Regions from separate parts of the Ewingella sp. S1.OA.A_B6 genome, predicted to be linked through region 3. Evidence: predicted binding sites of a transcription regulator. Region 3 holds the regulator's gene; each other region holds the start of a gene.

Region 1 (10,304 bases), on a different contig from region 3:
GGCATAAAAAAGGAGGCGATATCATTATCGCCTCCTTTTACATTCACTCTTATTTATATCGTTGGCTTACTCAAGAGTTAGCAAGCTACTTCTTTCAAACCTGATTACTGGTTGTAGGCATTCTCGCCGTGGCTGTTAACATCCAGACCTTCGCGTTCCTGTTCTTCAGGTACACGCAGACCGACCAGCATATCCGCCAGTTTGAAAGCGATGAAGGCAACGACGCCAGACCATACCAGTGTGACACCTACGCTTAACAGCTGAATCAGAACCTGATGACCCATGGTCACGCCTTCTGCATAGCCTACGCCACCCAGAGAGCTGGAAGTAAACACACCCGTCAGAATACAACCCACAATGCCGCACACGCCATGCACACCGAATACGTCACAGGTATCATCCACATTCAGCCATTTTTTCAGGGTGACGACACCCCACAGACCGGCAACACCACCCACCAGACCGATAACTAACGCACCACCGACACCGACAGTACCGCACGCTGGAGTGATAGCAACCAAACCGGCGATAGCCCCAGAGCTTGCGCCCAGCAGAGAAGGCTTACCACGGACCATCCACTCAACAAAAGTCCAGGAAAGGATTGCACCCGCCGTAGCCATCACTGTGTTCAGGAAAGCCAGTGCCGCTATAGAGCTTGCCGCACTTGCTGAACCCGCGTTGAAACCAAACCAGCCAACATACAGAATCGATGCGCCCGTGAAGACCATCGGCAGGTTGTGTGGTTTGAAGGCTTCTTTACCGAAACCAGCACGCTTGCCCACCAGATAAGCCCCCACCAGACCCGCGATAGCGGCATTAATGTGAACCACTGTACCGCCCGCAAAGTCCAGCGCCCCATCTGCGGCCAGGAAACCACCTGCCCATACCATGTGTGCAATCGGCAGATAAGAGAAGGTTAGCCAAATCACGGTGAAAATCAGTACTGCGGCGAAGCGAACACGCTCTGCCAAGCCACCGACGACCAACGCAACGGTGATGCAAGCAAATGAACACTGGAAGGCCACATGGATCATCTGCGAGAAAGTGCCGGTAACGGAGTCCAAACCGATGCCTTTGAGCATCGCATTACCAAAGCCACCGAAGAAGGCGTTGCCTTCGCTGAAGGCCAGACTGTAGCCGTACAACATCCAGAGTACGCAAACTAAAGCAAAAGTGACGATGACCTGTGTCAGCATCGACAACACGTTTTTAGAACGCAGCAGTCCGCCGTAGAACAACGCGACACCGGGAACCGTCATGAACAGCACCAATGCAGTACAAATCATCATGAAGGCGTTATCAGCACCATTAGCCACTGCCGGAGCCGCTGCCATAGCGAGTGATGGCAGCATGGCTACAGCACCGAGCCCCATCATCGAAAGAAGTTTTTTCATTATTAACCCACCCCTGTTTCTCTAAGCTGTTGTTCTAAAATTATAATCGAAAGTCGTGAGTCCGAAATTACAGCGCTGCTTCGTCAGTTTCGCCGGTACGGATGCGAATAACGCGTTGCAATTCAGCAACAAAAATTTTGCCATCCCCGATCTTGCCGGTGTAGGCCGCCTTGCTGATCACGTCGATCACTTCATCAAGTTGATCGTCGGCAATCGCAACATCTATTTTGACTTTTGGCAGGAAATTAACGCTGTACTCTGCGCCACGATACAGCTCTGCATGTCCCTTCTGACGACCAAAACCTTTAACTTCAGTCACGGTCAGCCCTTGAATTCCTACAGCAGACAGCGCTTCGCGCACGTCTTCCAACTTGAAAGGTTTGATCACCACAGTAACCAGCTTCATTTTGCCACTCCTCGAATTAAGAGCTTGTCGCGAGGGGATTCGCGCCCTATACGCAAGGATTAAAGCAAGGGCTGTGCCAGAGTTGTTCTCTGCACTTGATTACTTTATTAACCGCATAGCAGCGCCATTTTCAGAATAGTCGTGAAGGGGTGACAGATGTGCTGGTGCAAAAAGGCTGAGGTCGATCGCACCATAAAAGTGCGTAACGCTTTTTTTTAGTGCATTTAATCAAGAATAAAAAAGGAGGATGCTATAAGTAAGTGCATTTAACGACTAACCAGAAAAAAAACGCAAAAGTGAAGGGTTGAAACCGCCGTCAAGACGGTTCCATATTTTGAATTTAACTGTTCTCAGCTACCGGGGTTTCATGCTGACCAGAAGCCAACTCTTCGCCCACTAACTGCAACTGATACATTTGATAATATCGACCTTTTTCAGCCAAAAGCTGCTGATGGTTGCCCTGCTCCACCGCCTGGCCTCGATGCAAAACCAGAATATTATCAGCTTCGACAATAGTCGATAAACGGTGAGCAATCACCACCAGCGTAGTATGTTGCCTGATCGAGCGAAGCGCACGTTGGATCGCCTGTTCCGTGCCGGAGTCAATATTGGCGGTTGCCTCGTCAAGGATCAAAATTTCCGGCGCTTGCACCAGAACGCGTGCCATTGCCAGTAATTGCTTTTGTCCAACCGACAGATTATTCCCCTGCTCACCGAGGCGGGTATACACGCCGTCCGGCATCGCTCTCACCAGTGGAGCAAGCTGGACTGTTTCCAGCGCCTGCCAGACCTGTTTCTCGTCAATATCGCGGCCTAATGTCACGTTGGCATACACCGATTCAGCCAGAACCACCGGATCCTGCTGAACCATAGCGATGCCTTTTCGCAGAGTATTATGAGAAAGCTCAGAGAGAAGGCGCCCGTCGACCCGGATCTCGCCATGCGTTATCGGGTAGTAGCCCATCAGTAAGTTCGCCAATGTGCTTTTACCACTGCCGGTATGGCCCACCAACGCAGCAAAACCACGCGAAGGCACCTGGAGGCTAATATTCTCTAACACCCATTTATCCGTACTGTAAGCGAAACTCAGATCTCGAATATCAATTTCCCCGCTGGCCAGCGGCTTAACATCTTCACCATATTGCTGCTGCGTGCTGTCCATAAGATCAAAGATGCGCTCACCGGCCACTACCGCCTGCTGAAAAATCGACTGTTGCGAGGTGAGTGCAATCAGCGGCTCATTCAGTCGCCCCAAATAGTTAATAAAGGCGTATAGCACGCCGACGCCAATCGAGCCCTCGGTGCTGAATCCAAACAGTAGCAAAAGACCACACAGAATCAGAGAGGAGAACAGACTCAGCAAGGGGCGTAATAAAAAACCTTCCATTTTCAGGGTCTGCATACGGGCAAAGTAATGCGACTGACTGGCCTTTGCCAGACGTTCACCGAAACGCTTCTGCTGTCGGAATTGCTGAATCACGCCCATGCCATTAATCACTTCATTGAAGCCATCATTGATATCCGCCAGATAGCTGCGAACCCGCCGCACAATCGGCGTGCTGTAGACCTGATAAATTGCCATCACGATAAACACGGCTGGGAAAATACAGACAGCAATGGATGCCAGCCGCCAGTCGAGGCTGTACATCGCCACCAGCATCGCCCCTATCAGCGCCATACTGCGCAGCACCGTCGAGACTACCGTGACATAAAGATCGCGGATCACTTCGGTATCATTGGTAACCCGGGAGATTAACTGCCCCACGGGCTGAGTATCGAAGGCGCTCAGAGGCTGACGCAACGCCGCATCCATGACGTCGGTTCTCAGTCGTTGCACCACGCCTACGGCAGCACGGTTAAATAACAGCGCCTGAAAGTAGTGCAATCCGGCTGCCAGAAATTGCAGCAGAATAAAGGTGATCGCCAGCAGACTGACCATCCCGAGCGGCAACTCTCCTTTAGCGACGTAGTTATCGATAAAGAAACTGATGAGAATGGGGCCCAGCACTTCAGCGGCCGCCGCCACCCAGAGCATGATCACCGCTATTGATAATGGCTTACGGTAGGCTTTGCCATAACTGAGCAACCGCTTCAAGGTTGGCCAGCTTTTCTGAATTTTAATCATCTTTATTTTCTACCAAAACCGGTGCAAGCTTTTCTTGCGGAACATCGTCCAGTGCGGCTTCCAGCTGTTGGTAACGATACATATCGCGATACCAGCCGGGTTGTGAGGAGAGATGGTCATGATCGCCCCGCTGAGCCACGGTGCCGCTGTTAAATACCAGGATCTCACTGGCCTCGGTCAGTGCCGACAAGCGATGCGCGCTGATGATCACGGTGCGCTCGCTGCCCCACTGACTCAGGTTCTGCAGAATCTGATGCTCGGTACGACCGTCCACGGCGGAAAGTGCGTCATCAAGGATCAGGATTTCCGCCTGCAAAAGCAGCGCTCGGGCAATCGAAATACGCTGCTTCTGCCCACCGGAAAGCATTACGCCACGTTCTCCGACTTCAGTTTCATAACCTTGTGGCAGACGCAGAATGTCGTCGTGAACGCTGGCTAAACGGGCTGCGGTTTCAATCTCTTCCTGCGTTGCCTCAGGGCGACCGAGGGCGATATTTTGCGCAACGGTGTCAGAAAACAGAAATGGCGTCTGGCTGACAACGGCCATGCGGCCACGCCAGTCATCGAGCCGAATGTTTTTCAATGACATACCGTGATAGCTAATATCACCTTGCGTCACATCAAACTGGCGCTGGATAAGCCCGAGTAGCGTACTTTTCCCCGAACCCGTTGGGCCACATAATCCCAGCATCTGGCCGGGACGTAGCGTGAAGCCCACGGTGTGCAACCCAGGCTGGCTGTTTTCGGGATAATAGAAATTATCAATATGCACCTCGAGTTTGGCGCGTCCAGCGGGCAGCGGAGCTTCACCGTCAACTACGCTGGGTGCTTCTTCCAGTAAACTGCGGATCCGGCTGTACGCCGCGCTGCCGCGTTCCACAATATTGAACATCCAGGCCAGGGCCAGCATTGGCCAGATCATCAACCCGAGATACATCACAAAACTGGTCAGTTGACCAAGCGTCAGGTGACCGTTAACCACCATCCAACTGCCACCGCCGATAGCCAGTAGGTTAGCCATTCCGATGGCAACATAGATCGTCGGGTCGAAACGGGCATCAACACGTGCGACGCGCATATTTTTAACGCCGGTATCTGCGGCGACCTCTGCAAATTGGGAGGACTGATGATTTTCCAGACCAAAAGCTTTGATCATGCGGATACTGGTCAAGCTCTCCTGCGCCTGATCGTTTAAGGAGGAGAACGCCGCCTGTGCGGTTTTGAAACGCTGATGTAGCTGGTCACCGTAGCGTTTGATAACAATGGCCATAATTGGCATGGGTACCAAAGATAGCAAGGTCAGCTCCCAGCTAATTTGCGTCGCCATGACGATCAATACCGCCAGCCCCATCACCATCGAATCCACCAGCGTCAGCACGCCTTCACCGGCCGCGAACACCACCCGATCCACGTCGTTGGTGGCGCGAGCAATCAGATCACCGGTGCGGTGACGCAAATAGAAGGCAGGATGCTGGCGGCTGAGCTGCCTGAAGAAGTTCTGCCGCAGTTCTACGGCCAGCTGATAGGAGGCGCCGAACAACAGAACGCGCCAGACATAACGCAGCAGATAAACCAAAATAGCCGTGGCAAACATCAGCCCCAGCCAGGTAAATAAGAGTTTGGGAGGCATCTGTTTTGAGGTCACACCATCAATCACAATACCGACCAATTTAGGCGGCAGTAACTGCAAAATAGCGATCACAATGAGCAGAGCGACGGCACCAAGGTAACGTCGCCATTCGCGGCGGAAATACCAGCCTAGTTGAACAAACAATCTCACGCAGATTTATCCATTTATTGATGACCAACGTATTGGCCGTCTAAAACACAGAATGATTTTTATTATCGAATAACCATCAGAATAACATTGTTAACACCCCATTCTGATGAAACTTTTTGCTGGAACATTGTAAAAACACTCAGCAACTGTTGTGTTACAACAAGGTAGTAATAGCGAAGATTTTGATGTGTTTATAATGGTAATGCCGTCGTGGATTTAATACGTTCCATCGCAAAACTCGAAGTCACGTCGATCAGGCCCGAAACGCCGTTCACCAAACGTTTGTAAAAATTGTCGTAACTTTTCATATCAGCCACCTGCACCTGGAGCAGATAATCGTACTCGCCGGCCATACGATAAAAGTTCATCACCTCTGGCAATGACGCCACCTGATCGACAAAGTTTTGATACCAGTCGCTGCTGTGATGTTGGGTTTTAATCAACACAAACGCCGTCAGGCTTAGCCCCAGTTTTTCGTTATCCAGCAACGCAACCCGGCCACGAATAATGCCCTCCTCTTCCAGCCGTTTCAGGCGCTTCCAACAAGGCGTGGTGGTCAAATTTACGGCTTCTGCCAGCACGGTGATCGACTGGGTGCAGTCTTCCTGCAACATCGCCAATAGCTTGCGGTCAATTTTATCTACCACTTCACCTCTATAGAGAAAAATATTCTCTTTTTAATGCCAATCATGGGCTAAAGAGTAACTTATTTCTCTGTTGAATGCGTTAATCTAGCACAATCAAATCCTTTCTACGGACTTCAACATGACCAATGCCTGGGTGAATCACGCCATTAAAGAGATCGACGCCGATTTTCAGCGTTCTGCCGACACCCACCTGATACGTCTTAGCTTGTCGGACTTTCCTGGTATTGCGCTTTATTTGAAAGATGAAAGCACTCATCCGTCCGGCAGCCTGAAACATCGTCTGGCACGTTCGCTTTTTTTGTACGGGCTATGCAATGGTTGGATCCGGGAAAACACGCCGATCGTTGAAGCCTCTTCGGGCAGCACCGCCATTTCTGAAGCCTATTTTGCCCGCCTGCTCGGCCTGCCGTTTATCGCCGTTATGCCGTCATGTACTGCACCGAGTAAGATTCAGCAGATCGAATTTTACGGCGGACGCTGTCATTTTGTTGAGAACTCAGGTCAAATTTATGCCGCGTCGGAGCAACTGGCCAAGGAAATGAACGGCCATTATATGGATCAGTTCACTTACGCCGAGCGCGCGACGGACTGGCGCGGAAACAACAATATTGCCGACAGCATTTTCCGCCAGATGTCTCTTGAACCTCATCCGGTGCCGCGATATCTGGTGATGAGCGCTGGCACGGGCGGCACATCCGCTACGCTTGGTCGCTATATTCGCTATCAGGGACATCAGACTGAATTGGTCGTGGTTGACCCGGAAAACTCGGTATTTTATGACTACTATCTACAGCGCGATCCTTCTGTGACCGCCCAATGTAATAGCAAGATTGAAGGGATTGGCCGCCCGCGCGCCGAGCCGTCATTTATTCCCAGCGTGATCGACAGCATGATCCCCGTCCCCGATGCCGCAAGCATCGCCACCCTGCGCTGGCTTGAAGGGATTTTAGGTCGCAAGGTCGGCGGTTCAACCGGTACCAATGTATGGGGTGCGCTTCAATTGGCAAAACAGATGCAGGAAAAAGGCGAAACCGGCTCGATCGTCACTTTGCTGTGCGACAGCGGTGAGCGGTACTTAAATACTTATTTCAACGATGAGTGGGTCGCCGCGAATATCGGCGACATCAGCCATTATAGTCAGCAATTAGCCGCCGTGCGCTGAGTGCTGAGTCTCTGTGAGAGGTAAAAAAGGCGGCTGAGCCGCCTTTCGCTTTCATTGAATGGGGTTGATTCGTATTAACGCTCTTCAAGCGGATAACTGCGAAAACTCCAGAGTCCCATAGTTTTCAACGCATCACGGTAAATCCCTTGCTTGTCCCCGTCAGAAACTTTTTGTAATTCAGCCAAGGGCTTGTCAATAGCAGCGACTGACACGAAGCGGATATCGCGCGGACCGGTTTCCCAGCTGGCGATGGTGAACAGCGCCTGAGCACGGCGCACATGGCTCCCTGAACTGACAACCACTGCGTTTTTGATACGATGCCTCGCCAGCGCATAGCGGCTGAATAGGGCATTCTCCACCGTAGAACGCGCAAAGTTATCCTGATAAATACGTTTGCTGTCGATACCCTGATTAACCAGCCATTGTGACATCAGCTTACCTTCCGTCTGGTGGCTTTGCGGAACGCCGCCGGTAACAACAATCATTGCATCGGGCAGTTGTTTCGCGAGTTCCAGCGTTTTCTCCAGCCGTTGAATAAGCACTTTATTCATCGAACCATCAGGATCGAGTGCATAGCCTAAAGTGACAATGGCGGTCGGACCGGTAAAGGACTTGGCGACATCGGCAGACAAAGCGTCGTGAAGCGGCATCAATGTGACCTCATCAATGACCGCAAAAACTTTTTTCAGCTGGTCTGCGCGGCCAGGGTTAAGCTTTTGCAGTTCGGTCATCTGAGACTCGACGGCGGAGGTATTGCCTTTGTAGCGTTGCCATGCGGCGATATAACTGTGGGCATCGACGTCATCTGGCGCGATATCCAGGATCTGCTGATACAACATAAGTGCCTTATCGACATTTCGATTATAAATGTACGCACTGGCAGTGCTAAAGATCAGGTCAGCGCGATAAGGCTCCAGTTTACTCGCCTGCTGAAGGCGATCGGCAACAATTTCCATGTTAGTGGGCAGTTTTCCGGTAAAACCTGCATCGGAAACCCGGGCTGGAGATTTAAAAGCAGTCAACGCATCCTGGATCAGGAAGTCGACGGTTTGACGCTCGGAAATATACTGTTGATAATCAGCCTGTGGCTGAAGCGTATCTATGGCCCTGGCGGACACATTGGCAGAAATAAATAAAGTTAAAGCAAGTGCAATGCGGGTTGCCCCATGAGTAGCGATCATCATTTTATCCTTAACGGGTGAACTACCTCTCGGGACTATAGATAAAAGCAGCGATGAGTAACAGACTGGCAGGGTGAGATCGGGGAACTATATAAAGCCTTTATGACAATTTTGTGACGGAGAGGCGTACAACAGAAAAAAGCCGGGACAGATAGCCCGGCTGGCTGGAATAACCTTATTATTCGGGGGAATAGGTGAGGTGTGGTGAATGCAGCCAATGTTGTAAAAAGTGGGACACTGCCTGATTCTGACAGTGGCCAATAACTTGCAGATGAGGAGAGCGCTGTTTCAACACTGGCAGCGCATTGCCCATGACCAGTCCCATACCGACGCTCTCCAACATTTCGCGGTCGTTCATCGCATCGCCAAAAGCCATACATTCGGACATATCGATATTCAGACCATCCGTCAGCAACGCCAGCGCACTACCTTTGTTGCTACCCGCTGGCTGGATATCCAGACAATCAGCGGCTGAGAAACACAGATCAACGCGCGAACCAAAATGTGCCTCAATAGATGGCTCCAACTTAAGAAGGACATCATGCGGAGCGGTGAAGCACACTTTACTGTTACCGGTGACAGGCAGCGAGGAAAGTTCCTGTAGCTGGTAGCGAAAACCACTGAACTCATGCGGCACCAACAACTGCGGATCATTATGGTCGGTGAACCAGCCCTCATCCCGAAAAACATGCGCGCTGGCAGACGTATTCCAATTTGTATTCAGTAGTTCTTCGGCGCAATCCGCTGGCAAATCACTGGCGTGCAGGCGTTGCCCGGCCAAATCATGAATGCGCGTGCCATTGCCAGTGATCAAATATCCTTTCAAATCCAGATTAGCCAGAATATCTTTCATTTCAAGGTAATGGCGGCCTGTCGCAAAAGTGAGTGTCATCGGTTGTTCAGCCAACTGGCGCAGAGTAGACAGCGTTTTCTCACCTAACCGGTGATCGGGCATTAACAACGTGCCATCCATATCAAATGCAGCCAAACGGAACATAAAACCTCACAATGACAAGACAAAGCAGCATGAAAAAGAGTTTCCTGTCTGGCTGCCTTGGGAAAGTTAATGCCGCAAGTATGCCCCGGCATTTACGGAAGTAATAGTGAACACTTTATTAATAGTGTTCCGGATTTAGATCACACTACGCCCTTCTACCGCATGTGACAGTCATGCGGCTTCTATATGCTGGCTATTACAGGCAAACTTTCTTCAGGTGTTCCAAATTTCTATGCGACTACAAAACCGCCTTAATCAGTATCAACGACTGTATGTGAAAGTGGGCGATCAACCTTCGGCGTTAACGGTGGGTGACCTGGCCAACATATTCGTTTGCAGCGAGCGCCATACCCGTACCTTACTGACGCAGTTCCAGCACGCAGGCTGGATAAGCTGGCATTCGCAGGCAGGCCGCGGAAAGCGTGCCTCGATTCAATGCCTCACATCGCCGGAAAGTTTGCGCGAGTCCTATTTGCAGCAGCTACTTAAAAATGGCGATCACTCGGCGGCTTTGCAACTCAGCGAAATGGACCCCAAACATCTTACTGCTCTGCTGGCTCCGCATCTTGGCGGACAGTGGCAAGCGGATGCACCGACGCTGCGCATTCCCTA
Region 2 (10,304 bases), on a different contig from region 3:
TGAAATCGGTGCCGTCGAGGTGATCAACCGTCGCCTGACGGGGCGGAATTTCCACGTTTATCTCAAACCCGACCGTCTGGTTGATCCAGAAGCCTTTGGTATTCACGGCATCAGTGATGAATTCCTGGCTGACAAGCCGACCTTTGCCGACATCGCCGACGATTTTCTCGAGTACATTCGCGGTGGCGAACTGGTCATCCATAACGCCTCGTTCGACATCGGCTTTATGGACTACGAATTCGGCATGCTCAGGCGTGACATCCCGAAAACCGATACCTTTTGCAAAGTTACCGACACCCTGCAAATGGCGCGCAAGCTGTTCCCCGGCAAGCGCAACAGCCTGGATGCACTGAGCGACCGCTACCTGATAGATAACAGCAAACGTACCTTGCACGGCGCGTTGCTTGACTCCGAGATCCTCTCTGAAGTCTATCTGATGATGACCGGCGGTCAGACCATCATGAAGTTCTCCCATGAAGGTGATCAGAAAACCGGAGCTGATGGCCTTGGAACGCAGCCGGTGATCAGACCGGAGGCTGGCCTGAGGGTGATCCGCGCAAGCGAAGAGGAGACTGTCTGGCATGAAGAGCGCCTGGATCTGGTCGTTAAGAAAGGAGGAAGTTGCTTATGGCGTCCTCAACCGGCAGCGGAAGAGTAAACGGTTGCGCTGAATATGTACGGCTTGTGGGAAAACTGTGCAGTCGGAATAAATTGTCAGGAAAAGCATTGACGTAATGAAAGCTATTCCTTAATATTCGCTCCGTTCTTAACCAGAATACAGCGCGGAGCGGTAGTTCAGTTGGTTAGAATACCTGCCTGTCACGCAGGGGGTCGCGGGTTCGAGCCCCGTCCGTTCCGCCAACATTCAGAAGCCCTGAGTTAGCAATAACTCAGGGCTTCGTTGTTCTTACTTTCTGGCAAAAATCTGCCTCTATCTGACGTTATTCAACTTCTGCTTTTACAAAGCCCACTGATGGGCTGGCTGCACGTTCATGGCGTGCAATGAAACGATAGCTGCCACCGGCCAGAAACGCGCCGATAAACCAGCTAAAGTTTGCCACCTGATGCAAGCCCGGAGTGAAGCTAATGAACAGGCCAATCATGACTGCTGGCACCAGCGCCATAATGGCTTTCGGGTTGAAACCATTGTTGTACCAGTAACGGCCGGACGGCGTAGCATTGAATAGCGCGTCAACATCCATATGGCCACGTTTAATCAGATAATAATCCGCCAGCAAAATCCCAAACAGCGGGCCGATAAACGCACCCAGCACGTCCAGCGTATAATGGATAATCTCCGGTGACTGGAACAGATTCCACGGTGTCAGCAACACGGAACCAACGGCGGCGATCATTCCCCCGGTGCGGAAGCTGATTTTCTGCGGAGAACAGTTGGAAAAATCAAAGGCCGGTGATACGAAGTTTGCCACGATGTTAATGCCTATGGTGGCGATGATCATGGTCAGCAGACCGAGTGCGACCGCCACACTGTTACCGACGCGGCTGACGGTTTCGATAGGGTCAGTGATCATTTGGCCGAACAGCGACTGGGTGCCGGACACAATGACCACGGTGACAATCGAGAACAGCAGGAAGTTGAACGGCAGTCCCCAGCGGTTGCCACGGCGGATCTCGCCCATGCTTTTAGCATAACGGGAGAAATCACCAAAGTTGAGCAGTGGTCCTGAGAAGTAAGAGACCACCAGCGCCGTCGCGGTGAGCATTTCCCAGCCCTGCTGGCCGACAGTCAACGTCTTGCTCGACAATGTGAAAGAGATATTGCTCAGGCCGGTTTTATACAAAATCCACCCGGCCAGCATCAGCATCACCACATACACAGCAGGCCCGGCAATATCAATAAAGCGCTTAATGGCGCTCATGCCGTGCCAGAAAACCATCGCCTGCAACACCCACATAATGCCGAAACAAATCCAGCCCATGGCCGACAGACCCAGCCAGTGTGGCACGGTCAGCGGTGTTAGCGACGGGAAAAACTTCAGCAATACCAGCATCAGTGCGCTGGCTGCCAGATAGGTTTGAATTCCATACCAGGCAAAGGCAATAAGACCCCGGATCACTGCCGGAATATTGGCGCCGAACACCCCGAAAGCCTGACGGCAAATTACCGCGTAAGGTACACCGGCCTGCTGGCTGGGTTTAGCCACCAGATTGGCGCAGATCTGCACAATACAAATTCCGCATAACAAACAAAGCAATACTTGCCAGCTCGTTAGCCCGAGGGTGAAGAAGCTGGCGGCCACCACATAGCCGCCCATACTGTGCACGTCAGACATCCAGAAAGAAAATATGTTGTACCAGCTCCAGTTTTGGTTGCGGGTCGGGGCTAAATCGTCATTACACAGTCGCGGGCTGTAATGCGGTTTAATCATGCCTGCACTCATGGATGAAGAGGCACTAGCGGAAGAGATTTCCTGATTTGGCATAAATCGTGCTCCTGTCATAAACACCGTGTCGAAAGAGGGAAGCCGCAAAGGCGGCACGCCAAAAAATAAAGCCGTCACGGAAGCAGTGCAGGATCCAGGCCATCTTTGATTTTTTGTATACAATATTTCCTATTAACGTATACGATTGGCTAATGAATTGGCTCACCATAGAAAAGCGGAGTGGCAGCAATGACCAGTTGGAGCGGGCTGAATACGGCCTATTTTACCGAGGATAAGGACGATCACATTTATAACGCGCTGGTGAAATCGATCGTTGAGCATCAACTTTTACCGGGCAGTAAATTGCCGGAAGAGGCACTGGCTCAGGCGTTTTCCGTCAGCCGTACCGGCATCCGTCGGGTCCTTCAGCGTCTTGCGGCGGTGCAACTGGTTACCTTGCTGCCCAAACGAGGTGCACATGTCACCACGCCGGACGCTGACGAATCCCGAGATGTCTTCGCCACGCGAAAAATCCTCGAATGTGCCAACCTGCCGCAAGTGGTAGCACACTGCCAATCGCCGCATAGAGTGGCGTTACAACAGCTGGTTGAGCAGGAAAAACAGGCACATGAAGAGAGAAATGGCGCAGCGGCAATCCGCCTTTCTGCGGCATTTCACGTCCAGTTACAGGCTATTTCCGGTAACAAAGTGCTGACCGAAACGGTGTCGCAGCTTACTTTACGCTCTTCGCTGGCGATTGCCGCCTGGGGCGCGCCTTGGCAGCAGGGTTGCCGTTGTACCGACCACGACGACTTGCTCGATTTGCTGAAAAATCGCGACGCAGCCGGTCTGGCTGACAGCATGGCTCACCATTTCGACCACATCGTCGCCAGCTTGCGATTTGAACCGGGCCACGTTGAAACACCGGACTTTATGCAACTCTTTGCCGTGCATTCGGCTCAAACGAATAAGGAACCGGGCTGATGTCAACGATCTCGCGATCGCTTTGTATACAATTGATTAATCCTAATACCAGCCTGGCAATGACCGAATTAATGGCGGTGACCGCTCGTCAGGTGGCTGCATCAGGCACGGAGATTCTGGCTGTCTGCCCGAGTGAGGGTGCGCCGTCCATTGAAGGGCATTTTGATGAAGCTATTGCCGCAGTGGGGGTTTTACAACAGGTGAAAGCCGGGCGGGATGCTGGCGTAGATGGCCACATTATTGCTTGTTTCGGCGATCCGGGTTTGCTGGCGGCGCGCGAACTGGCGAGCGCGCCGGTGGTGGGTATTGCCGAAGCCGCGATGCACATGGCGACCATGTTGGCGACGCGTTTTTCCATCGTAACGACCTTACCGCGCACTCTGGTTATCGCCCGGCATTTACTGCATCAGTATGGCTTCGGGCGCCACTGTGCCGCTCTGCACGCCATCGATCTGCCAGTCTCATCACTGGAAGATGGCAGCGGGCTGGCACAGCAGAAAGTGCGAGAGCAGTGTATCGCCGCGAAGAGATCGGACGGCTGTGGGGCGATCGTCCTCGGATGCGGCGGCATGGCAGATTTGGCGCATGAGTTGACGCTGGAACTGGGGATCCCGGTGATCGACGGCGTCAGTGCGGCGGTCAAAATGATCGAGGCAATTGTGGCACTGCGCCTGACCACCAGTAAACATGGCGACTTAGACTATCCGGTTGAGAAAGTGCTCTCAGGGCGTTTTAAGGATCTGAACATGAGGGATCGCGATGTCTGATATTGATTACCGTTTCACTGAGAATTATCCTCGTGACTTAATTGGTTACGGCGGTCACCCGCCGCACGCCAACTGGCCGGGCAAGGCACGTATCGCACTGCAGTTCGTCCTTAACTATGAAGAGGGCGCTGAGAATAATGTGCTGCATGGGGACGTTGGATCCGAGCAATTTCTGTCAGATATTATCGGTGCAGCGAGTTTCCCCGACCGCCATATGTCAATGGATTCCCTGTACGAATATGGCTCGCGCGCCGGTTTCTGGCGCATTCACAAGGAGTTTCAAAAGCGCGGTTTACCGCTGTCCGTATTCGGTGTTGCCATGGCGCTGGCGCGTAATCCGGAGATCGTCAGCGCTATTCAAGCTGCCGACTATGATGTGGTCAGCCACGGTTGGCGTTGGATCCACTATCAGGATATGAGCAAGCAGCAGGAAGCGGAGCACATGCAAAAAGCGGTCACTGTTTTAAAAGACCTGTTCGGCAAAGCGCCATTGGGCTGGTACACCGGCCGCGACAGCCCGAACACCCGTCAACTGGTGGTTGAATCTGGTGGATTCCAGTACGACAGCGACTACTATGGCGACGACCTGCCGTTCTGGACGCCCGTCAAACTCGCCAGCGGCCAGGTGAAACAGCATCTGGTTATACCCTATTCGCTTGAGACTAACGACATGCGCTTCGCCTCGCCGCAGGGCTTCAATAGCGGCGAGCAGTTTTACACTTACCTGAAAGACAGTTTTGACGTCTTATATGAAGAGGGTGAAACCAGCCCGAAAATGATGTCGATAGGCATGCACTGTCGGATCCTTGGGCGACCAGGCCGCTTCAGAGCCTTACAGCGATTTCTTGATTATGTCGAATCGCATGACAGGGTTTGGATCTGCACTAGGCAGGAGATCGCAGATCACTGGGTTAAAGAGCATCCCGCTGCGGGGTAAATGTTTCGGCGTTTAATCTCGATCTTATTTTCAATTTCATCTTTGAAATTCAACTTCAACTTCAACATCAAGGTCGTGGGCGTCGGCCCACACCGACCAGAAGGCGGCCAATCGCTCCCAGGCTCTTTTAAAAACAACAGCTGCGCGGGTCACAATGGCCGTGTTTCAGTCACCGCTGTTATAGCCGCAAAATGCCGCCGCTTAGGCGATGCCTTCGCTGCGGGTTCGAGCCATAGGTCTCGAACCTCTTGCTCAGCGCCATTTTTGAATGCGGCCAAAGCTTTGCTAAAGTCAAAACCAGCCCAATCCTTTCTTATATTTTATCTCTTGATTTACATAGCCGCTGAGGCGCAATCAAAAATGGCACCGGATGAGAGGTTCGAGACCTGAGGCTCGAATCCCGAAATACGGGGACGGCGGAGCCGTGACATTTTGCGCCGTGAACAGAAGTGACTGAAACATGTGCCCTGCCAGCCGCGAAGCTGTCGGTGCCTCAAAGAAAAAACGCAGGAGTTCCAAGAGGAGGCACGTTTATGCTTCCTCTTGGGCGGGTTTGGGCGGCAGCCCAAGGTCTTTCGGTTTGGGTCGGCGCCCAAAGCATTGAATTTGAAGTTAAAAAGTTTCCTCAGCTTTCCAAAGCTGAACCGCCAATGGTTCGGTCAAACCATCAGGCTGACGTGTGCAGCAACAATTTTCCAGCCACTCGGCATCTTCACCCATGTCTGCTGCTGACGCCCGACTTTGTCGGAATGTTCACGGCGAAACTCCGTGCTGGCGATGGCCATGTCATCACCGAAGGTGGTGATGGTGGTGTTGACCAATTCGCGATCGAGACCCTGTGGCGGGCGCGAGGCGCGGAATGCGCGAATGGCCTCGATGCCGTAAAGATTTTCTCCCGCACCAAAGCGCACGGTGCGCGGGTCATGCCAGAACAGCTCGTCGAGCACGTTAGTGTCATTGTTGATCAGCGCCTGTTCATAGCGATAAAAGGCCGCATTCATTTCAGCCAGAATGGCCGGGCGGTCGATGTTGTCAGTTTTCATTCTGCGTTCTCTGGTTAATTTATAACATCACCGGTGAGGTCAATATCTTCACCAAACCCTGTTGCTCGAGTGCCCAGGCGGCGCGCAGGCACAGGTCTTCCCGCCATGGCGGGGCGATCAACTGTAGGCCTATCGGTAACCCATTGGCGGTTATTATAGGTACCGACACCACCGGCAAACCAAGGAAAGAGATCGGCTGCGTCAGCATACCCATGCTGGCGCGGGTAGGCAGGTCGGTGTCGTTAATTCGAAGGGTTTCCTGCCCGACCCGCGTGGCGCTACACGGCGTAGAGGGCGCAATAAGAATATCCCAATGTTCGAACAATGGTAAAACCTGTTGCTGAAACTGGTGGCGGAAACGCTGTGCCTGAACATACCACGCGGCGGGGATCATCGCTCCGGCTAATAAGCGTTCACGCGATAATGGTTCAAACTGCTGTGGAATACTGCGTAACAGCGGTAAATACTGGTTGCCGCCTTCGGACGCGGTGATTAAAAACGCCGCCGAGCGTGCCAGTTCAGCCTGCGGCATCTCAACTTCCGCCTGTGCTTCTAATGCTTTTGCCACCTGTTGCACGGCGGCTTTGGCGTTATCGTCGCACCAGGTGGAGAAATAACCGCCGAGCACCGCGGTGCGCAAACTCTGCTGGCCGCGAGTCAGACGGCTGAAGGTTTCGGTGGTGGGTTTATCAGCCTGAAAGGCATCCTGCGGATCGGTGCCCTGCATGGCATCGTACACTTGCGATAAATCAGCAGCGCAGCGCGCCATCGGGCCGAGATGATCCAGACTGGCGACAAACGGCTGGCTGCCACTGCGAGAAATTCGCCCGAACGTCGGCTTCAGGCCGAGGATGCCGCAGAGCGATGACGGTACGCGAATCGAACCATTAGTGTCGCTGCCGAGGGCAAAGTTCACCAGACCAGCAGCCACGGCAGCGGCGGAACCACCGGAAGATCCTCCGGCAATGCGGGTGATATCGCGCGGGTTACGCGTCACGCCATAGTGGCTGTTTTCGGTGGTGAAACCATACGCGTAGGCATCCATATTTAGCATGCCGGACAGCATCGCTCCCTGGCTGGTGAGGCGGGTCACCGTCCACGCATCGGCCTTAGCCATTGGATTACTGCTGTTGAGGCTGGCCCCGGCCAGCGTCACTTCGCCCGCCACGTCGAGCAGGTTTTTTACCGCATAAGGCACGGCAGCCAGCGGGGGTAAAGGAGCGCCGCTGGCACGCAGCCGGTCGATTTTCGCCGCTTCATTTTGCATACGTGCGTGGGTGATGTGGGTGAACGCATTGAGCGTTGGGTCACTCTGTTCGATATTCTCCAGCGTGGCATTGGCAATTTCCGTGGCTGAGATGTCCCCGCTTTGCAATGCGTGGTGCAGTTGGCTGATGGTCAGAGGCTCAATGGGTTTCATGCGCGATACACCCCGGCAACTTCAAGACGCGAGTCGAGTGGCAGTTCCATCAGCGGTTGCGCCATCTGCGCAATGCGGCTGAAATGCACCAGCACTTCCTGGCGACGTGTGTCGTCGAGTTCCAGTGCCAGAACGGATTCCATCTGGCGTACATAGGCGGCCCAGTCGGCGGTTGTTGCAGTTGTTTTCATGATTATCCCCCTGTCAAAAAATCAAAATCCGGCAGCACTGCCGTTGCTGCGCGGGTCGAACGCGCCTTCGAACATACCGTTAGTATGGCGCACGATAGCGCCGGCATGACCAACCGCTTCGCTGAAATCAGGCAGCATCTCAATGTCATGCCCACGCTGGCGCAGCCCGGCCAGCGTGGTGTGGGCGAAGCGTCCTTCAAGTTTCAATGAATCAGAACTTTCACCCCAGGTGCGGCCGAGCAGCCAGCGCGGGCCGCTGATAGCCTGCTGCAACGACTGTCCCTGCATCACGTGGCGGATAAAAACCGCTGCCTGGGTTTGCGGTTGACCGTCGCCGCCCATCGAGCCATACACCATCGTGCGGCCATCATATAAACGTGCAGCGGCAGGGTTGAGCGTGTGAAACGGCTGTTTGCCGGGTTTGAGTGCCAGTAGATGGTTGGCATCAAGGCTAAATGACGCGCCACGGTTTTGCCATAATACGCCACTGCCTGGAAGTACCACGCCGCTGCCAAACTCATGATAGATGCTTTGAATAAATGACACCGCCAGCCCGCTGCTGTCCATCACACCCATCCAGACGGTATCACCGGGTCCTTTGCCCTTGCCCCAGTCGGCGGCGCGGTGTGGATTGATCCGGGTAGCGAGGACATCGAGGTAGTCCGGATCGAGCAGACTCTGAGCCTCCTGGGTCATCATTTTAGGGTCAGTAATAAAGCGGTCGCGCAGCCCGAACGCCAACTTGGTGGCTTCCACAATACTGTGGATGGTTGCGCCTTCGTCCATTGTTGCCAGCGGCAGACGGTCGGTCAGTCCGAGGATCGCCAGTGATACCAGGCCTTGCGTTGGTGGCGTCAGATTAAAAACTTCCCCTTTGCTGTGTTTAAGGCGCAGAGGCACGCGCCGCTGCGGCCGGTACGCAGCCAGATCGGCACGGGTCACCGGCATACCGAGCTTCTCCATGTCGGCGGCCATATTGTCGGCCAGTTCGCCACGGTAGAAACTGTCCAGTCCGTCCTCGCACAAAATGGAGAGCGTGGAGGCCAGCTGCGGCTGGGTAAAACGCTGACCGGCACGCGGAACTTCACCATTCGGCAGAAATACGCCTGTGAAGGAAGGGATGTCTTTCAACTCGTGCTGCTTGGCGCGGGTGGCGGCTTCTTGTGATGCAGTGACCGGAATACCGTCGGCGGCGTAGCGGATAGCATCCCGCAGCAGACGCGACAGCGGTTTTTGCTCGCCGCCTAACTCCATGGAGATGTTGAGCGCCTCCTGCCAGCCGCCCACCGTGCCGGCAACGGTCAGCGCCGCTTTTGGACCACGGTGCGGAATATGGTTTTCACCGGCGTAGAAATCGAGCGTCGCATGGGTGCCGGCAGCTCCGCTGGCGTCAATGGCCACTGGGTCGCCTTGCGGCGGGACAATCAGCCAGAAGCCATCACCGCCGAGACCGTTCATGTGCGGGTAAACCACCGCAATCGTGGCTGCAGCGGCCACCATCGCTTCGATAGCGTTGCCGCCTTCGCGTAATACCGCCAGCGCGCTTTGGCTGGCGAGGTGATGGGGCGTTACCGCCATACCGAGTGGCGAGCTATTGCTGTTGATCATGCGTAACACCTTTTTTGTTGGAGCGACGAGTGCAGGGAGTGCGTCTTATCGCTGTCTTTGTCATAAGAGTAAGCAAGAGGTGTTCCATATCGGCGGGAAGTCAGTAATTTCACTTGTATTCACAGCGGGGATGCGTGATATGTTGCACTGAAACATCTGTTACAGAGACCCGTGATATTTCGAATGGCAACGGCGTGACCGCTTGCCTGTAATGCGAACTATTTAGGCAGGGTATAGGGGGAAGACATGAAACAAATTGACGAACGTCTGCGCGACCATTATTCAGCTTTGACGCCACAGGAACAGCGGGTGGCAGATTTTATCTTTGCTAATATCGATGATCTGATGAGCTACAACAGCGCCGAGCTGGCGCGCCTGAGCCAGGTCTCTAAGGCCACTGTCAGTCGCCTGTTCAGGCGTCTGGGTTATCCCAGTTACCGCGACATGCGTGATGAAGTGCGCACCCTGCGCCAGAGCGGAATGCCGCTCACCGACAGCCGCGACGCAGTGCAGGGCAACACGTTATTGTCCCGCCATTATAAGCAAGAGATGGCCAATCTCACCCAGTGGATTAACCAGATTGATGACCAACAATTCACCACCGTGATCGCCGCACTCAGTCAGGCGCGGCAGGTGCGGTTGCTCGGTTTTCGTAACAGTTATCCGGTGGCGCTGCATTTGCGTCAGCAGCTGATTCAGGTACGGCCGGGCGTGATGGTGATACCGCAGCCGGGCCAGACGCTGGCCGAGGAGCTGGTGGACCTGACGCCGCAGGACGTGGTTATTTTCGTTGCATTCCGCCGCAGGCCGCGCATGGCAAAGACAATTCTGACGCAGTTACAGACGTTTGGCGTGCCAGTTCTTCTGATTTGCGAACCGCAGGCGCAGGCGATTATCCCGTTAGCAACCTGGCATCTGGCTGCGCCTCTCGACAGCGTATCGGCGTTTGACGCCTACTCAGCACCAATGA
Region 3 (10,304 bases):
AAACAAGCCGGTGGTGGTGTTGTCGCCTTTCCCGACGGAATACCAGATGGAGCAGTTAGGCAAGCTGGTGTTAGTAGACCGCACGCGGCCCTACATGTTGGAGAAGTTCTTCGACGAAAAACATTTTATGATCATCGACGAACCCATGACTCAAGCACAGCTATTCCATAAAGTGTGTCGCCAGCTGGAAGAGGAAGGTTACGTCGATGCCGAGTTTTATCCTTCCGTTGTCGAGCGTGAAGAGATAGTGTCGACCATGCTGGGTGAAGGTATCGCGCTGCCGCATTCACTCGGTTTGCTGGCCAGGAAGACCGTGGTGATCACGCTGCTGTCGCCGCAGGGGATCGCGTGGGGAGAGGGGCAAACCGCTCACGTGATTTTCCTGTTGGCAATCAGCAAAGCAGATTACGAAGAGGCGATGGCGATTTACGATCTGTTTGTGACGTTTGTGCGGGAGAGGTCGATGAGCCGTTTATTGAGCAGTTCTAATTTCGAAAGCTTCAAAGCGATTGCTATCGATTGCCTGAGCCGAATCTAGCCATCCTCGTCATCCTTCAAGCGGTCTCTGCGTTGGCTGCCTTCACTCACCCCGGTCACTTACTGATGTAAGCTCCCGCGGATTATGATCCTCATAAATGAGGCTCACCCTTAAGGGCCAGCGCGAGCGCTGTTCAAATCGGTCTTTGACCGATTTGTCACTCAGTTGCCGCCTTGATACAACTCGAATGATTTTGGGGAGATTTTTGAGTCTAAAAACCAAGATTAATCTTCGTCAAAACCGGAATTGATCAGATTCGCGACGGCACTTAGCGCCTCGGCCTCATCGGGGCCAGTGGCTTCGATCTCGATTTTCTGGCCTTTCGGGGAATCGAGCATCAGTAGCGCAATCACGCTGCTGGCTTCCGCTTCAATGCCTGCGTCATTGCGCAGCATCACTTCCGACTCAAAGCTCTGCACTAACTCAAACAACTTCATCGCCGGGCGTGCGTGCATACCCAACCGGTTTTTAATTTCTACCGTTTGTTTCACTGTCATGTTTTGCGTTTTTCCAGCGTGCGATGACGGGATTGCACATTCTTCCCGCGGGAACGAAAGTAGTCGGCCAATTGTTCTGCAATATATACCGAGCGGTGTTTACCACCGGTACAACCGATGGCGACAGTCAGATAACTGCGGTTATTCGTTTCCAGCATTGGCAGCCAAAGTTCCAGGTAGCTGCGCGTCTGATAAATGAAGTTATGTACTTCGGTGTGACGGTCAAGGAACGCCGCCACAGGTTTGTCCAGGCCGGTCATCGGGCGCAGTTTGGGATCCCAGTGTGGGTTCGGCAGGAAACGTACATCAAAGACGTAATCTGCATCAATAGGGATGCCGTGCTTATAGCCGAATGACTCGAACACCATAGTCAGCTCGCGCTCACGTTTACCCAGCAAGCGTGTTCGCAGCATTTCAGCCAGTTCATGCACTGACATTTCTGAGGTGTCGATGATGAGATCAGCGGATGAACGCAAAGGTTCCAGCAGGTCAGCTTCTTCATCGATGGCGCTTTCGAGCGAGAGATTTTTAGTGGAAAGAGGGTGCAGGCGACGGGTGTCACTGTAACGACGGATCAAAGTATTACGATCGGCATCGAGAAACAGCAGCTGTGGCGCAAAGCTTGCCGGCAGCTGGGCCATCGCGTGTTCGAAAATTTCCGGGTTTTCCGGCATGTTGCGCACGTCAATACTGACCGCAGCAGATATGTTACGTTCGGCGAGGGTTTCGGCAAGCTGAGGCAGTAAGACTACCGGCAGGTTGTCCACACAGTAAAAACCCATGTCCTCCAGTGCCCGCAAGGCAACTGACTTCCCAGAACCGGAACGGCCGCTGACAATCATCAGCACCATGTTGTCACTCCCCTGCAATTCAGTGTTCGAAATTCCCTGCCCCAGTTTTCCACCGGGAACCATCACAGTGACTAAGTTGAGCCGGTGAGAATAAATATTTACCGGCTGAACTGAAATGCCACCTGCTTAATCCGTTAAGTATAGTCTTGTAATTATTCGCTTTCTGTCATGATTCGGAACAGCTCTTCGTCGCTTTGTGCGCCACGCAGACGACGGCAGACGGTTTTGTCAGCCAGCTTTTTGGCGACCAAAGATAAGGTGTGTAAGTGGGTTTTGCATTGATCAGCCGGGACCAGTAAGGCAAAAAGCAGATCAACCGGCTGGTTATCAATCGCATCGAAGGCGATAGGTTGTTCCAGTTTAATGAATACACCGACAGCGCGCAGCGTGTCCTCTTCCAGTTTACCGTGTGGAATGGCAATGCCTGCACCAATACCTGTGCTGCCCATTCTTTCGCGGGTCAGAATGGCATCGAAAATCAATTGTGGCGCCAGATTGAGTTGTTTGGCGGCAAGTTCGCTGATGATTTCCAGCGCGCGTTTTTTACTGGCGCAGTGAACGCCGCTTTTAGTGCATTCGGCGTTAAGGACTGACGTTAACTGCATAGCTGTATCGTTAATCATTTCTTCTTCACTTTAGCGCTCTTTCACCCTAATGACAGTTCGGCTCGTTTCCCGAGGGTCACAAGCCGATGCTCTCAAAGTCCGTAGCGCGACAGGCTACGTAAGTGTCAGTGCTGTTTCAGTTTATCTTTATGCTTATTGAGCTGGCGCGCCAGTTTATCAACCAGGCCGTCGATGGCCGCATACATATCCTGATGTTCCGAGGTGGCGTGCAACTCGCCTCCATTCACATGCAGTGTGGCCTCAGCCACTTTCTGCACTTTTTCAACGCTTAGCACCACGTATACCTGATTGATTCGATCAAAGTATTGCTCAAGTTTGGCAAACTTCGACGAGACGAATTCTCTCATGGGTTCCGTGATTTCGACGTGATGTCCGGTAATGTTGAGCTGCATAATGTCTTCCTTCTCAGTTGAGGTCAAACTAACTGTTTACGTTGGTTTGATGGCGGGATGGACAAAGACTCTCGGTATTTAGCAACAGTACGACGGGCCACCATGATCCCCTGATCGGAAAGCAAGGTAGCTAACTTGCTGTCGCTTAACGGTTTGACGGGATTTTCCGCCGCGATCAATTTCCTCACCAGCGCCCGGATAGCGGTCGACGATGCCTCGCCACCGCTGTCAGTACTGACATGGCTGGAGAAGAAATATTTCAGCTCGAAAATGCCGCGCGGACTGTGCAAGAACTTCTGTGTGGTCACACGTGAGATTGTCGATTCGTGCATTTCGACCGCCCGGGCGATATCTGCCAGAACCATCGGTTTCATGAATTCAGCGCCTAAATCAAAGAAAGCCTGCTGCTGTTCGACGATGCAACGGGTCACTTTGAGCAGGGTTTCATTACGGCTTTCCAGACTTTTTATCAGCCATTTTGCTTCCTGCAAATTGCTGCGAATGAACTGGCCGTCGCTGTCGCTTCGCGCTGAACTGCCCATTGCGGCGTACTGTTGGTTAATCTTCAGACGCGGAATGCTGTCGGAGTTGAGTTCCACCGTCCAGATGTCTGACACTTTACGTACCAGCACGTCCGGGATCACGTACTCAGACTCTCCGGTATTGATCGACTGTCCAGGGCGAGGATCCAGTGACTGGATCAACTGCATCGCTCCTTTGAGTGTATCTTCTTTTAGCCGGGTTGATCGCATCAGTGCACGGAAATCATGGTTTGCCAGTAGATCCAGATGTTCGCTGACAATCAGTTTGGCTTCGACCAGAAAAGCGGTTTCTGGTACGTATTGTGAAAGCTGGATCAGCAGGCAGTCGCGCAGGTCTTTTGCCGCCACGCCCACTGGGTCAAAGCGCTGAACGCGTTTGAGTACGGCTTCCACTTCTTCCATGGTGACGTCATCGTCGCCCACGCTCTCAAGGATATCTTCCAGAGAGACGGTGAGATAGCCGGTGTCATCGACGGCATCGACAATCGACGTCGCGATGGCGGCATCAGTGTCGGTAAAAGGAGTCAATTCTACCTGCCACATCAGGTAATCCTGCAGCGTCTGGGTAGTTTCGCCCTGATAGATGGGTAGTTCGTCGTCGCTGTAATCGTTGCCAGTGCCTGACGGCGTACCGGCGGTATAAATCTCATCCCAGGTGGCGTCCAGAGGCAGCTCTTCGGGCATGTCTTTTTGCTCAAGCGCTTCGCGGGTATCAAGACCTTCGCTGTCGGGGGTTTCTACTGAGTCGATCTCTTCATGCAGGTCGGTTTGCTCTAACAGCGGATTGCTTTCCAGCGCCAGTTGGATCTCCTGCTGGAGTTCAAGCGTCGACAATTGCAACAGGCGAATAGCTTGCTGTAACTGAGGTGTCATGGCCAATTGCTGGCTGAATCGTAGCTGCAAACCTTGCTTCATATCTTGGCTTTACGTCCTGAACTATACGGCGTGATTTACAGACGGAACTCTTCACCGAGATAAACACGTTTAACTTGTTCATCCGCCAGAATCTCTGTCGGTGTGCCATGGGCGATGAGTTTCCCCTGGCTGACAATATAAGCACGTTCACACACGTCGAGCGTTTCGCGCACGTTGTGGTCGGTGATCAGTACGCCAAGGCCGCTGTCACGCAGATGTTCAATAATTTTTTTGATATCAATAACTGAAATAGGGTCAACACCGGCAAAAGGTTCATCCAGAAGAATGAATTTCGGGTTGGCTGCCAGCGCCCGGGCGATCTCTACACGGCGGCGTTCACCACCGGACAGAGACTGACCGAGGTTGTCGCGCAGATGGGAGATATGAAACTCTTCCATCAGCTCGTTGGCGCGGTCGTTACGCTGTTCTTTATTCAGGTCTTCGCGGATCTCAAGCACAGCCATCAGGTTGTTGAATACGCTGAGACGGCGAAAGATTGAGGCTTCCTGCGGCAGATAGCCAATTCCACGACGTGCACGGGTGTGCAGCGGCAACAGGCTGATGTCTTCATCATCGACAATGATACGGCCTGCATCGCGCTGAACGATGCCCACGACCATATAGAACGTGGTGGTCTTACCCGCGCCGTTTGGACCCAGTAGTCCAACAATTTCGCCGGAGTTGACGGCCAGGCTGACATCTTCAACTACTTTGCGGCCCTTGTAGGCCTTAGCCAGATTTTCTGCGATTAACGTTGCCATAAATTATCACTTACTCTTTTTCGTCTGCGCTGCGGGGGCTGGTGCCGGCTGGTTTTTGTCCTGCAACTGCGAAGGGACCAGAACGGTGGTCACTCGACCGCCTTTATTGTCGCTGAAGGCTTCCATCTGCTGTTTTTGCACCAGATAGGTAATACGATCGCCTTTCACATTACTGTCTTGTTGTTCAAGGTAAGCATTGCCGGTCAGGGTAACCAGGTCGGTGGCGACTTCGTAGCGCACCTTTGATGCGTGGCCGCTGATCGGTTTGCCGTTGTCCTGCATCTGATAGAAAGTCACCGGGTTACCGTAACCTTCAACCACTTCTTTACCTGATTCGCCTTTAGGTCGGATAACCACAACTTTGTCGGCTTTGACCTGAATGGATCCCTGATTGACGATGACGTTGCCGGTGAATGTCGCCGTGTTAGTGTTAACGTCCAGCGCCTGATTGACCGAATCGATGGTGATCGGCTTGGTGGTGTCGTCTTTCAGCGCCAATGCTGGAATGCTGACGGCAAGCAGAGAGCTGGTGATCAGGAAATTACGGATTTTATTTTTTGCTTGGAATTTCATAAGTGGTCTTTACCTTTTCGATCAGCTCTGCGGTTTTGTTACGCAGATTTCCACGCATTTTCATGCCGTTAGATGTAAAGCCTGTGCCATAAAGCGTCACTTCATCATCGGAAGCCACGTCTTGTGTGACCAGGTTAACAGAAGCATTGTCCGTTATGATGCGCTGCAGCTGCGACGTATCCGGCGTCAGGCTATCCACCTGAACGTGCCCGTACAAATAGAGCATTTTATCATTGGTCATCTTGGCGCGATCTGAGCGTACGGTCCAGACAGGAATTTTGTCTTTGTCGTACATAGTCATCACGGGTTTGGTAAACCAGGTCAGTTGGTCAGTGGTGAAATATTCAACTTGTTCAGAAACCAGTTTATAATTCAGGCTGCCCAACGGGTTATATACGACGGTAACCGTATGTTGGCTCTGATACGTAGGGTCTTGGTCGTTGGCCGCAGACGGTGTCGGGTTATCTGAGTCCGAGAGAGACCAGCCAATCAGAGCTAATGCCACCACGGCCAGCAGGATCGTTATCCAAAGCTTTGGTTTGTTCATATCGACAGCCCTTTGGCGTCAGCAAGCTTGCCCTGCGCAAGCAGAATAAGGTCACATAATTCACGCACTGCACCGCGTCCGCCGGGAATGTGCGTTACATAATGCGCTTTGGGCAGCAGTATCGGATGTGCATCATATACTGCAACCGATAACCCCACTTCAGCCATGACGGGCCAGTCAATCAGGTCATCACCGATATAGGCGACCTGGCTGGCTGTTAAAGACAGTGTATCCAACAGTTCACGGAAGGCCAAAAGCTTATCTGACTGCCCCTGATACAGGTGGCGAATGCCCAGTGTATTAGCTCGGTCTTCCAATAGCTTTGCGCTTCTGCCGGTAATAATTGCCACCTCAATATCAGAGGTCAGCAGGCAGCGGATGCCGTAACCGTCACGGACGTTGAAGCTTTTCAACTCTTCGCCCTGATTTCCCATATAAATCAGGCCATCAGACATTACACCGTCAACGTCACAAATCAGCAGGCGAATGGCCTTTGCCCGTTCCAGTACATCCATACTGACCGGACCATAGCAGGTATCCACCTTGGCTGCGCTATTACTCATTCAGGACATTCCTCAATTAAACTACGCCAGCGCGTAGCATGTCATGCATATGTACCACACCCAACAACTGGTCGCCATCGGCAACCATGACGCAGGTAATGTGGCGATCCTGCATTAAATTCAGAGCATCAACCGCCAGCAATGTCGGACGAACGCGGATCCCGCCGGTGGTCATGACGTCAGCGATGGACGCTTCGCTAATGTTTATGCCCATGTCGAAGATGCGGCGTAAATCGCCATCGGTAAAGATGCCTTGAATTTTCATCAGGTCATCACAAATTACCGTCATCCCCATGTTTTTACGGGTGATTTCAAGCAATGCATCACGCAATGATGCGTCATTGCTGACGTGCGGAATTTCGGCACCGCTGTGCATGATATCGCTGACCCGCAACAGAAGCTTGCGGCCAAGTGCCCCGCCAGGGTGCGAAAGGGCGAAGTCTTCGGCAGTAAAACCGCGTGCTTGCAATAGCGCCACGGCCAGGGCGTCACCCATCACCATGACCGCAGTGGTGCTGGTGGTGGGCGCCAGCCCGAGCGGGCAGGCTTCCTGCGGAACGCTGACGCAAATATGTATATCCGCCGCTTTTCCCATCGAGCTTTCCGGATTTGCCGTCAGGCAAATCATGGTGATCGCCAGTCGTTTTAATACCGGGATCAATGCCAATATTTCGTGCGATTCACCGGAGTTAGAGATGAGGATCACGATGTCCTGTTTAGACACCATTCCAAGATCGCCATGGCTGGCTTCACCGGGATGAACAAAGAACGCCGGCGTGCCAGTGCTGGCAAAGGTCGCCGCCATTTTGCGGCCGACATGGCCTGATTTGCCCATGCCCATCACCACTATTTTACCGACGCAAGCGAACATCTTTTCACATGCGCGGGTAAAGTCGTTGTTAATGTACTGGTCGAGCTGTTCCAGCCCCTCACGTTCGGTCTTCAGTACGGCTTTTCCTGCAGACTGGAAATCAAATCTTCCTTCTGGTTCCAAATTTCCCATGATCTCTTCCTGATGGGGTTTAAAACTCAACGCCGCCGGGTACAAAGTACAACAGCGCCACATACGTGACAAAGCCACATAATAACAGAGCACCAGCCAAGTGACCGATGCGGTGTTTACGCATCAGACACAACCCGGTAAGCACGATACTCACAGCGAGCATCACCCAGTAGTCCCTGTGAAAAGCCTCCGGGCTGAACGATCCCGGAGCAACCAGTGCGGGTAAACCCAGAACCAGACAGATGTTAAAAATATTGGCACCAATGATGTTGCCCAGAGCAATATCATCCTCGCCTTTCACCGAACCCGCGATAAAGGTCGCCATTTCCGGCAAGCTGGTACCAATAGCTACCACCGTTAAGCCAATAATCAGTTCACTGACGCCAAAGTAGCGGGCGATGACCGTGGTATTATCGACGATCATGCTCGAAGCCAGCGGCATAATAATGAACGCCAGCGCCAGCCACAGGAAGGCGACGGTATTGCTGCTGTCCTGTGGGAGCTCGGCCATCTGTTCGTAAGTCAGAGTATCCAATCCTTGCTTTTCAGCAGCCCGGGCAATTTTGATCATCCAAATGACGAAAACAGCTGCGCTTGTCAGCAGTAAAACGCCATCCAGGCGACTGAGTTCACCGTCACTAAGCAGAAAACCGCATAGCACTGTGACCAGTAACAATAAAGGGAGTTCTCGCCGCAAGATATCAGAACCCACGGAAAGTGGATGAATCAACGCCGCGCCGCCCAAAATCAGAAGAATATTGATGATATTCGAACCAATTGCGTTTCCGACGGCCAAATCCATCTGATCATTGATAGCAGCCGTGGTTGACACCACCAGCTCAGGAAGGGAAATACCGACCCCCACCACGGTCATACCGATGATTAATGGTGGAATACCCATTGAGCGGGCAAGAACAGCAGCTCCGTACACTAGTCGATCGGCGGCATAGACTAAGAGTAATAAGCCGACAACCATGAGTACGATAGCGAGAAGCATGAAAAATCCTTTAATTAGGTATAATGCGAGGTTTGTTGCCTGAACAGCCGACCAAAGGGTAGTCAAAAAAGATCAAGAGTTACACAATTTATGTTCTTAAACAGCGTGTCCTCAAACAGCCAGTCAAAGCTGCTGTATGTTAGACGAATCCAGCGTTTCTTTTAATACTGTTATTCATTGATTTTGACCGCCTGAGGCAGAAAAGTAAATCAATGGCAATTTTGGTGACGTAAATGCGGTAAGTTTTTGTAAAAATACCGGAGTTACGCGCTGGTACCTCTAACATCAGAGGTATCGTAAGCTGAAACAATCCTAAGGGATAAACTGAATGAGTCAGAGCCAATCGAATCTGGTCGAGATCAAAGGCATGAGCTTCACGCGCGGCGAACGCCCCATTTTCGAAGAGATAAATATGACGGTACCCCGCGGCAAAGTTACCGCCATCATGGGACCCTCTGGGATCGGTAAAACGACCTTGTTGCGTCTTATCGGGGGGCAGTTAGCGCCGGACAGCGGTGAGATATGGTTCGATGGGGAAAATATTCCCGCCTTATCGCGGAGTAAGCTTTACGAATCGCGTAAGAAAATGAGTATGCTGTTTCAGTCCGGTGCACTGTTTACCGACTTGAATGTGTTTGAGAATGTGGCCTTTCCACTGCGTGAGCACAGCAAGTTGCCAGAAGAGCTGCTGCGCAGTACCGTGACTATGAAGCTGGAAGCCGTAGGTTTGCGCGGTGCCGGTAAACTGATGCCAGCAGAGCTTTCAGGCGGTATGGCACGTCGCGTTGCTTTAGCGCGTGCAATTGCGCTTGACCCTGAACTGATTATGTTTGATGAGCCTTTCGTGGGTCAGGACCCGATCACGATGGGAGTTCTGGTGAAGCTGATCGATGAGCTTAATCATGCTCTGGGCGTCACCTGTATTGTCGTATCACATGATGTTCCTGAGGTTCTGAGCATTGCTGACTATGCTTATATTGTGGCAGCACAGCATGTGATTGCTGAAGGAACGCCCGAGGCGCTGCAAAATAATCCAGATCCCCGTGTTCGCCAGTTTCTCGACGGTATCGCCGATGGGCCGGTACCTTTCCGCTTCCCGGCCGGCGATTATAAAGCCGAGCTGCTTGGATGATGGAGTTGTATATCAATGTTAATTAAGGCATTAGCCTCTACAGGCCGTCGTGGTATTCAAACATGTACCTCGTTTGGCCGCGCCGGACTGATGTTATTCCGTGCACTGGTCGGCAAGCCGCAGTTTGCCAAACAGTGGCCGTTGTTGCTTAAGCAGCTTTACAGTGTTGGTGTATTGTCGCTGTTGATCATTCTGGTGTCGGGTCTATTCATCGGCATGGTGCTTGGCCTGCAGGGTTACATCGTTTTGACGACCTACAGTGCAGAAGCCAGCCTCGGCATGATGGTAGCGCTCTCTTTGCTGCGCGAACTGGGGCCGGTGGTAACCGCGTTGCTGTTCGCTGGCCGCGCCGGATCTGCATTAACCG

What was found. The regulator sigma-54, encoded in region 3, starts transcription at its own class of promoters, with help from an activator protein. The targets are predictions, from matches to a motif close to GTTGGCACANNTTTCGCTNT.
Region 1: glnK (P-II family nitrogen regulator) is a predicted target of sigma-54. The motif match lies at 1,862-1,881, and genes of this name have one in related genera.
Region 2: ACMV8I_RS19140 (gamma-glutamyltransferase family protein) is a predicted target of sigma-54. The motif match lies at 9,404-9,423, and genes of this name have one in related genera.

Annotation. Positions count from the first base shown of each region.
Region 1 is NZ_JBLJFK010000002.1:187,377-197,680, forward strand. Features, by position in the region: gene amtB (ammonium transporter AmtB) at 105-1,394, opposite strand; gene glnK (P-II family nitrogen regulator) at 1,462-1,800, opposite strand; gene ACMV8I_RS09135 (SmdB family multidrug efflux ABC transporter permease/ATP-binding protein) at 2,141-3,925, opposite strand; gene ACMV8I_RS09140 (SmdA family multidrug ABC transporter permease/ATP-binding protein) at 3,918-5,705, opposite strand; gene ACMV8I_RS09145 (Lrp/AsnC family transcriptional regulator) at 5,897-6,352, opposite strand; gene ACMV8I_RS09150 (PLP-dependent cysteine synthase family protein) at 6,471-7,514, shown strand; gene ACMV8I_RS09155 (ElyC/SanA/YdcF family protein) at 7,589-8,698, opposite strand; gene cof (HMP-PP phosphatase) at 8,874-9,692, opposite strand; gene ACMV8I_RS09165 (SgrR family transcriptional regulator) at 9,925-10,304, shown strand, end outside.
Region 2 is NZ_JBLJFK010000014.1:83,188-93,491, reverse strand. Features, by position in the region: gene dnaQ (DNA polymerase III subunit epsilon) at 1-658, shown strand, start outside; tRNA gene ACMV8I_RS19180 (tRNA-Asp) at 785-861, shown strand; gene ACMV8I_RS19175 (NCS1 family nucleobase:cation symporter-1) at 942-2,444, opposite strand; gene ACMV8I_RS19170 (GntR family transcriptional regulator) at 2,634-3,368, shown strand; gene ACMV8I_RS19165 (aspartate/glutamate racemase family protein) at 3,368-4,135, shown strand; gene puuE (allantoinase PuuE) at 4,128-5,072, shown strand; gene hpxZ (oxalurate catabolism protein HpxZ) at 5,732-6,115, opposite strand; gene ACMV8I_RS19150 (AtzE family amidohydrolase) at 6,135-7,535, opposite strand; gene hpxX (oxalurate catabolism protein HpxX) at 7,532-7,726, opposite strand; gene ACMV8I_RS19140 (gamma-glutamyltransferase family protein) at 7,748-9,334, opposite strand; gene ACMV8I_RS19135 (MurR/RpiR family transcriptional regulator) at 9,581-10,304, shown strand, end outside.
Region 3 is NZ_JBLJFK010000005.1:124,876-135,179, forward strand. Features, by position in the region: gene ACMV8I_RS12960 (BglG family transcription antiterminator) at 1-538, shown strand, start outside; gene npr (PTS phosphocarrier protein NPr) at 763-1,035, opposite strand; gene rapZ (RNase adapter RapZ) at 1,032-1,886, opposite strand; gene ptsN (PTS IIA-like nitrogen regulatory protein PtsN) at 2,039-2,509, opposite strand; gene hpf (ribosome hibernation promoting factor) at 2,617-2,904, opposite strand; gene rpoN (RNA polymerase factor sigma-54) at 2,928-4,361, opposite strand; gene lptB (LPS export ABC transporter ATP-binding protein) at 4,397-5,122, opposite strand; gene lptA (lipopolysaccharide ABC transporter substrate-binding protein LptA) at 5,129-5,695, opposite strand; gene lptC (LPS export ABC transporter periplasmic protein LptC) at 5,673-6,242, opposite strand; gene kdsC (3-deoxy-manno-octulosonate-8-phosphatase KdsC) at 6,239-6,805, opposite strand; gene kdsD (arabinose-5-phosphate isomerase KdsD) at 6,822-7,808, opposite strand; gene ACMV8I_RS13015 (calcium/sodium antiporter) at 7,828-8,805, opposite strand; gene mlaF (phospholipid ABC transporter ATP-binding protein MlaF) at 9,134-9,937, shown strand; gene mlaE (lipid asymmetry maintenance ABC transporter permease subunit MlaE) at 9,953-10,304, shown strand, end outside.